2 regions of the Alkalibaculum bacchi genome follow, and region 2 is predicted to be linked to the other one. Evidence: a T-box and tRNA genes for the amino acid it is inferred to sense, from the RefSeq annotation. Region 2 holds a T-box; the other holds one or more tRNA genes.
The links. The T-box of region 2 lies ahead of thrS (threonine--tRNA ligase). A T-box ahead of a tRNA ligase gene usually reads a tRNA of that ligase, here a tRNA-Thr.

Region 1: it has a tRNA-Thr gene. The T-box ahead of thrS (threonine--tRNA ligase) is inferred to sense a tRNA for this amino acid. The anticodon was not compared.

Annotation. Positions count from the first base shown of each region.
Region 1 covers NZ_QNRX01000013.1:50,658-55,087, forward strand. Annotated here, with positions in the region: gene DES36_RS10260 (bifunctional 4-hydroxy-3-methylbut-2-enyl diphosphate reductase/30S ribosomal protein S1) at 1-1,428, shown strand, start outside; tRNA gene DES36_RS10265 (tRNA-Thr) at 1,743-1,817, opposite strand; tRNA gene DES36_RS10270 (tRNA-Phe) at 1,998-2,073, opposite strand; tRNA gene DES36_RS10275 (tRNA-Ile) at 2,162-2,238, opposite strand; tRNA gene DES36_RS10280 (tRNA-Pro) at 2,278-2,354, opposite strand; tRNA gene DES36_RS10285 (tRNA-Ile) at 2,481-2,557, opposite strand; tRNA gene DES36_RS10290 (tRNA-Pro) at 2,597-2,673, opposite strand; gene DES36_RS10295 (MerR family transcriptional regulator) at 2,846-3,424, shown strand; gene DES36_RS10300 (alpha/beta-type small acid-soluble spore protein) at 3,901-4,086, opposite strand.
Region 2 covers NZ_QNRX01000007.1:139,979-144,408, forward strand. Annotated here, with positions in the region: gene thrS (threonine--tRNA ligase) at 74-1,981, opposite strand; T-box leader at 2,047-2,253, opposite strand; gene DES36_RS07020 (HAD-IB family hydrolase) at 2,495-3,217, opposite strand; gene DES36_RS07025 (DUF421 domain-containing protein) at 3,425-4,051, shown strand; gene DES36_RS07030 (DUF4363 family protein) at 4,053-4,430, shown strand, end outside; gene DES36_RS07035 (DUF6873 family GME fold protein) at 4,430-4,430, opposite strand, start outside.

The DNA of each region.
Region 1 (4,430 bases), on a different contig from region 2:
GAGCGCCAAGAAGAGACGAGAAGAATTGCACAGGATGTAGATTGCATGATCATCATTGGCGGGTATAATAGTTCTAATACGCAAAAATTAGTAAGTATCAGCAAAAAATATTGCAATAATACATTCCATATTGAGACGAAAAAAGATCTGGATATGGATAAAATAAAAAAATATGAAAAAGTAGGTATTTCTGCGGGGGCATCAACACCCCAATGGATTATCGAGGAGGTTATAAATTTTATGGAAAATCAAGAAAACAATATGGAAAACATGAACAGCACTTATGAGGACACCTTCAAAAGTTTTAGAAAGGGCAGCATTGTAGAGGGAAAAGTAATATCTGCATCAAAAGATGAAATTATCGTTAATGTAGGATATAAAACAGATGGAATCATCAAAAAATCTGAGTACACAAAAGATTCAGATGTAGACTTAAGTACAATAGTAAATCCACAAGATAATATTGAAGCATTGGTATTAAATATTGGTACCGATAGCGTAGAGCTTTCTGTTTTACGTCTAGAAGAGAGAAAAGCGAAAGACGAATTAGAAAAAGCTTATGAAGAAGGCACAATCCTAGAAGGTAAAGTTGTAAAAGCTATAAAAGGTGGCTTGATGGTTGATGTAGGAATCTCAGAAATCTTTATGCCTGCTTCACAATATCATTATAAATTCGTAAAAGATTTAGAATCTTTAGTAGGAAAGCAAATAAGAGGGAAGATTATTGAATTTGATAAAAAGAAAAACAAAGTAATCTTATCTCAAAAGGTAATAGTAGAAGCAGAACATAAAGCTAAAGTCGAAGCAGATGCAAAAGTGAAAGGTGATTTCTTCAGCTCTTTAGAAGTAGGGCAAAAGATTAGTGGTAAAGTAAAATCCATTATGAATTACGGTGTTTTTGTTAATATTGGTGCTCTTGATGGGTTCGTTCACATTTCAGATTTATCTCATTCTAAGGTAAATCATCCAAATGATGTATTATCTGAAGGAGATACAATTGAAGCAGTAATCATTAATTTAGATGAAGAAAATCAAAAGATTAAATTAAGCGTAAAAGAAATGACGGAAGATCCATGGACTTCATTTGTTAACAATAATAAAAAAGGAGATATTGTAGAAGGAACAATTACAAATACAGTATCTTTTGGTGCATTTGCTGAAATTGCACCAACAGTGGAAGGTTTAATTCACATTTCACAAATTTCTCATGAAAAGGTGGAAAGTGTTGATGCTGTGCTTCATAAAGGAGATACTGTAAAAGTAAAAATCATAGGTATTGATAATGACAAAAAGAAAGTATCTCTAAGCATTAAAGAAACCATAGAAAAAGTAGAAAAACAAGTAGAAATCGAAGAAAACATAAGCGTATATAAAGATGAAAACGCAAATCCAACATTAGGAGATTTGTTCGGAGATTTGTTTAAATAAAAAAAGGGCGTTAGCCCTTTTTTGGTTGGACGGTTGGTTCGTTGGACGGGAAAACCTTTAGCCACCGTTGGTAGCACTAATGCTAGTGTTGAAGGTTAGCAATTGAATGACTAGGGGAGAAGATAAAGTCAGAAAAGTACTTCAGCACTTAAACAAAGACTTACGGAGCCGCGCCCCAGTCATTCTTGAGCGAAGCGAAGAATCCTAAGCCCCAAAAGGAATACCTAAGCCCTGATTGCTTAATATCCTATATGTGACTAATTCATAAAATAAAAAAACCATATCCTAGTTAAAGATATGGTTTAAAGTCATTATGGAGCTGGCGATAGGAATCGAACCTACAACCTGCTGATTACAAGTCAGCTGCTCTACCGTTGAGCCACGCCAGCATGTTATATATTGTTTATTGCCCATTTCATAATAATGCACTATACTAATTTGCCTAACTAAGTGACTCACGTAAAATTTCAAAAAGCGAAATTTTGGTTCGCTACTTATACCGTTGAGCCACGCCAGTATATTATTATATAATATAGGGGAGAGTACTTACGATGTATTAGCTTTTAAAATGGTGCCCAGAGGCGGAATCGAACCACCGACACGGGGATTTTCAGTCCCCTGCTCTACCGACTGAGCTATCTGGGCGTATTTAATGAATAATAAACAATTAATAATGAATAATTTGAGGTAATTTTAATTGTACATTGTTCACTATTAATTATTCATTAAAAACTGGTGGGCCTTCAGGGACTTGAACCCCGGACCTACCGGTTATGAGCCGGTTGCTCTAACCAACTGAGCTAAAAGCCCCCACAAAATTTGTATTTAAACATAAAAATAAAGAAAAAATGGTCGAGGTGAAAGGATTCGAACCTTCGGCCCCATGGTCCCAAACCATGTGCGCTACCAAACTGCGCTACACCTCGATAAGTTACAAATTATAATATACATTAAATCATTTAAAATGTCAAGTTTTTAATGACTTTAATTGTTATTAGGGAAGAATAAGTAATAAAAAAGTATTTTAATTATACATTATTCATTAAAAGACTTGGTGGGCCTTCAGGGACTTGAACCCCGGACCTACCGGTTATGAGCCGGTTGCTCTAACCAACTGAGCTAAAAGCCCCCACAAAATTTGCATTTAAACATAAAAATAAAGAAAAAATGGTCGAGGTGAAAGGATTCGAACCTTCGGCCCCATGGTCCCAAACCATGTGCGCTACCAAACTGCGCTACACCTCGATCTTTTTAAATCTTACGTGTCCCTGAGGACAAATATTAATATACAATATTCAGAAAAGATTGTCAACAAAATTTTTTAAAAAAATCTTTCTCCTCTGACAAATTTCAATATAATCCTCGCAATATGTGGAATATAATGGACAAGTAAACTACGATAAAAAAGGTGATAAAATTGAGTATTCAAAAACATACCATATCGGAAGCGGCTACAATTTTAGATTACGAACCTCATGTTCTTCGATTTTACGAAGGTGAATTTGACATACATGTTCCAAGGGATAAGAGCAATCGTAGAGAATATACGATTAAAGAAATTGAAACTTTTCAGTACATAAAAGATTTGAAAAATAAAGGTTATAATAACAGTCAAATCAAACAAATTCTAAAATCTCCTACAGTAGAAGATGAAATATCTGGAGAAACGGCCCCTGTACCTTTTAACGAAAATTCTAGTAATTCTAGTAATGAGGCGAATAATCTAGCTATACGAGAAGTGGCAATGCACTTAGATAGTCTAAATGACGTTATGTATACAAATTTTAGCAAGATCAATGAGACCATATGCAAGCTTAATAATACCATAGACGAATTTAAAAAAGATTTAGAACTAGAAGACAAAGATGTTCTTATATCTGAAAATGCAAAATTAAAGATGAAATTAAAAGAAAAAACTTATGAACTAGTAGATATTAAAGAAAAATATTCTCAGTTAGAACAGAAGAAATTCGTGTTTAAGAGATTATTCCGTTAAAGCTACAGTTCTAAGTTCTATGTTATAAGTTCTATGTAAAACCAATAGTCACCATAGGTGACTTTAAGTGAGACATAATCGAGATATTCTTCCGACACTTTAACTCATACATTAACTTGTACATTAACTTATATATTAAATGCATGAAGCTAATGTGTGAGGGAAAACACATGAAGCTAATGTGAATGTACAAAACAAATGGTAAGAAACGGTGCCCTCACCGTTCCCCAATAACAGTTATTCCTTGACTCGAGCTACTACATTGTCATCCTGAGGAGCTTGCGACGAAGGATCTTACTTACCTCGCCTAAAGGCGAGATGATTTTTCCGCTTTCAGCTTCCCGCATTCACCTAAACAAAAAAACAGGGCGAAAATGGCCCTGCTCTTGTTGTTTAGATTTATAATTACGAGAAGCCACAACACTGCTTCTTAATATACTTATAAATCTAAATATATATTAAATGTACTATTTTTATTAAAGATTATTCATGTGTTGTTCTTCGTAAGAACGAACCATACGTTTAACCATTTCTCCACCGATTGAACCAGCTTCTTTAGAAGTCAAATCTCCATTGTAACCTTGTTTTAGGTTGACATTTAAGTCCCTTGCACATTCCATCTTGAAATTTTCAAGTCCTGCTTTTTGTTTTCTTCGGCTCATTATTAACACCTCCTTTTTTCTTGTTAGTCATAGTATGTGAAGATTAAAAGATAATAAACAGGTAATATTTTGCGAGTTTGGAAGAGAAAGCTAATCTTTTCTAAATAAAAATTATATTTTAAATTTAATTCTCATTTTTATTTATATTTTAGCCTTTTGCCTTAGCTACTGCTTGGTCATCCTGAGCGTAGCGAAGGATCTTAAATTGCTCGCCTTAAGGCGAGTTCCCTGATTTTGAAGTTTTTGTTGACCACCCGACCACCTGACCACCTCATTTTAAAAGATTTCCCCCTTAAAGCAAAAATTCTGCGATATTTTTATTACCCCTACAAAACAACTTCATA
Region 2 (4,430 bases):
GCCTATAGCCACTATAAGCTTAAGGTCACTAAAAGTGACCTTGTGCTTTTACATAGAACTTAGAACTTACCACTTAAATCTGTTTCGTATTTATTTCTTCTAAAATCTCATTCAAGAATTCATTGTAATCTTTAGAGCCTTGGTCTCCGTCTTTTCTGGATCTTACAGATACGGTATTATTCTCTACTTCTTTATCTCCTACTACAAGCATATAAGGAGTCTTTTGCAATTGAGCTTCTCTAATCTTATAGCCGATTTTTTCATCTCTAAAGTCTACATCTACTCTTATACCATTATCTCGATATAGCTTTTTGATTTTATCACAATATTCGTGATGAATTGGAGCGATTGGCAAGATGATTACTTGTTGAGGTGTCAACCATAATGGGAATGCACCTGCAAAGTGCTCAACTAAGATTCCTATGAATCTCTCAATACTTCCAAGTACGGTACGATGTACCATTACAGGTCTATGTTTTTCTCCATCTGAGCCTACATAAGTCAAATCAAATCTCTCAGGCAATTGAAAATCTAATTGTATCGTACCGCATTGCCATGTTCTTCCTAGAGAGTCCTCTAAGTGGAAGTCGATTTTAGGACCATAGAAAGCCCCATCTCCTTCATTTACTTGATACTCTTTTCCCAAAAATTCTAAAGCCTCTCTAAGAACATCTGTAGCTCTATCCCACTGTTCTTGAGACCCAATAGATTTTTCGGGCCTTGTAGATAATTCTATATGATAGTTAAAGCCAAAGACATTGTATATATAATCTGTCAACTCAATTACTCCAACCAGCTCATCTTTCATCTGCTCAGGAGTCATATAAATATGAGCATCATCTTGGGTAAAGTTACGAACTCTCATAAGCCCATGTAATGCACCTGATAGCTCGTGACGATGAACAGATCCTAGTTCACCCATTCTCACAGGAAGATCTCTGTAAGAATGCATATGATTTTCATAAATCATCATAGAGCCAGGACAGTTCATAGGCTTAATAGCGAATTGCTTTTCGTCTATTTCTGTTGTATACATGTTTTCACTGTAATTGTCCCAGTGTCCCGACTTCTTCCAAAGCTCTACATCTAATATGGTTGGCGTTTTGATTTCGCTATAACCTCTTTTTGTATGCTCTTCTCTCCAGAAGTTTTCTAATTGATTTCGTAGAACCATACCCTTTGGATGAAAAAATGGAAATCCAGGGCCTTCTTCATGTAAAGAGAACAAGTCCAGTTCTTTTCCTAATTTTCTGTGGTCTCTCTTCTTTGCCTCTTCTATTTTCTCTACGTATTCCTCTACTTGACTCTTCTTCGGGAATGAAATCCCATAAATTCTTTGGAGCATTTTGTTCTTTTCGTCCCCTCGCCAATAAGCTCCAGCTATACTCAATAGCTTATAGGCTTTTACACTACCTGTATTCATCAAATGGGGTCCTGCACAAAGATCTATAAAATCTCCTTGTGAATAAAAGCTTATAATAGCGTCTTCTGGCAAGTTTTCAATAAGCTCTACCTTGTAATCTTCTCCCATAGCGATCATTTTTTCTAGAGCTTCTTTTCTCGGTAAAGTAAATCTTACGATTTCATTTTTTTCTTTGATGATTTTTTTCATTTCTGCTTCAATCTTCTCTAAATCTTCTGGTGTAAATGTTTTTTCTACATCAAAATCATAATAAAAACCATTGTCAATAGCTGGTCCTATTGCTAGCTTTGCCTTTGGAAATAACCTTTTGACAGCTTGCGCCATAATGTGAGTACTAGTATGCCAGTATGCGTGCTTTCCTCCCTCACTATCAAAAGTCAAAATATTTAATTGTGAATCTTCTGTAATTTCTGTTCGTAAGTCTACTAATTCACCATTTAATTCGCCAGCACAAGCCACTCTTGCTAAACCGTCGCTTAAGCTTTTAGCCACTTCGTAAATAGTAATATTATCTTTGTATTCATGAACAATGCCATCTTTTAATGTAACTTTTATCATATTGATCCTCCTGTGTTTGTTTAAATTATCGTATTTTCGCATAAAAAAATCCTTCGCTTGTTATTGCAAAGGACGAAAAAATTCCGCGGTTCCACCTTAATTGATATAAATCCACTTTCATACATGATAACGGTATGTACCGATAAGACTTACTTATTTCAGCCCATGACTCCAAGGTGGTATTCAGATAGCCTAATTAAGAAATACTTCCAGCAAATGTATCTCCTCTCTTGTAACCGGTCTAACCTACTCGTCCTCTTCACAGTCTTTCTTTCATTTTATATAAAAATATAATACTTTTATCTCAAAATGTCAACTCTATGATGAATAATTTTATATCTTTACTGATGAAATCAAAGCCTCCCTGCCACATTGTAATATATAGCTGGCGGACATAGTCGTCCACCACTACACACTTTAATAGCTAGATGTAAGTCTATACCACCAGCGGTGGTGTCATGGTTTTGCTTACCACCTTACCACCTGACCACCTGACCACCTAGAATCACCACCTTAAAGCGTTTCCACATTAGACGGTATCTTATAAATCACGTCTTTTCTCTCCACAATAAATTCTGCCTTATCCATAAGTTCTTGATCCTTTTGAACTCTATCAACAAGTTTTTTTATAGGGTTAATCAGCACTGGATGCCCTACGATTTTCAACATATCATAATCGCCATTGGTGTCACCATAAGAATAACTCTTTTCTAAATCAATATTGTATTTACGGACAAATTCATCTATGGCTACCATTTTGCTCTCCGATTCCCACATAGGAATGAGCTCACCAGTAAATTTATTTTCTTCATCTACTAAGTACTCTGTGCCTTTGTATAATTTTACGTCGTATTTTTCAGCCATCTTTTCAAGTATAAAAGAGGGGCTTCCAGATACAAAGATTACCATATGACCTTGCTTCTTATGCCAATTAATTCGGTCTCTTGTAAATCGGTATACCCTATCGCCTTTTAAACTGACTACTTGCTCTGTTATAAAATTGATGTAATCCTTATCTATTCCTTTTAAGTGGCTTATATGAATATTTGCAATTTCTAATAGGAAGTCTTCGTAATCTCCATGTCTCTTTGCCCAATTTTCAAACTTCTTTTTAGCACTTCCATGCCATATAGCTGGATCTAGTACTTCATATTTTATTAATTTTTTAAAGTGTTCAACCATAAGAGAATCTCTGTACAATGTACCATCTACATCAAAAAAAGCTGCTATACACATGCCTTTACCCCCTAAATAGGTTATTGTTATATATTATACCAGTCTTACCCAAGTGTAACCATAAAAAACAAATTTTATGATTTTTTTATAATTATGATGTTTTTTTTCTTTATAAATTTACCATTTCACATATAACTCTTTTATATAGGATTTTTTTTAAAATAACGTTAATACTAATAGCTGAGATTACTTATGAGGTGATATCTTTTGCATATTATTTTTATTCGAACAGTCATTTTGTATTTAGCCGTCTTTTTAGTCATCCGCTTAATGGGAAAAAGGCAAGTTGGCGAAATGCAACCTTCCGAATTAATCGTCACCATTATGACAGCAGATATTGCTACTGGTCCCTTAGAAAGCATTGATACGCCATTATTTAATGGCCTAGTTCCTTTAATTGCCATGCTATTCATAGATTCCTTTATGATTTTCGGAATACTAAAAACTCGTATTGGCAGGAGATTTATTACAGGAAAACCTTCTTTTCTTATGAAAGATGGCGTTTTACAGGAAAAAGAAATGAAGGCTCAACGAATTAGTTTAAGTGATCTTCATGAGGAGCTGCGCTCGCAAGGACATCCCTTATTACATGAAATCAACACTATTATACTTGAAACGAATGGGCAAATGAGCATTATCTGTAAGGATAATTCTTCCTTACCTGTTAACGTGATCGCAGATGGACTAAGGCTGCATGAAAATCTAAAAGAAGGAAATATTGCAGAAAAATGGCTTGACACAGAACTTAAGAAGAACGGAATAGTCTCCGATAAGGAAGTATTTCTAGCATATGTAAGTGATGGAAGTCTATATTTCCACAGAAAGGAGCAATAATATGAAACCTTTATTCATCTCTATTGCCCTTGTTGCGGTTTATTTATTCGGTGCTACTTATTTATACAGCGAGATTGAAGAAACTTCGAACATCTTATCAAAAGATCTTGTTGAAATACAAACCCTAGTAAAGGAAGAGGACTGGGAAGAATCCCAAAAGATCTACGATTCTTTTAAAAGAAAGTGGAAACCAACCTCTACTTTATGGATGACCTATGTTGGCCATGATGAAATTGACAATATTGAAGAAGCCATAAGAGAAGCCGATGCCTACTTTGAAGTACAAGATGTAGGTGGAGCTCTAGAAAATCTCTCAAAGCTCAGTTATTATCTTAAGCATATATATGAGAAAGAGAGAATCAGCTGGTATAACATTCTC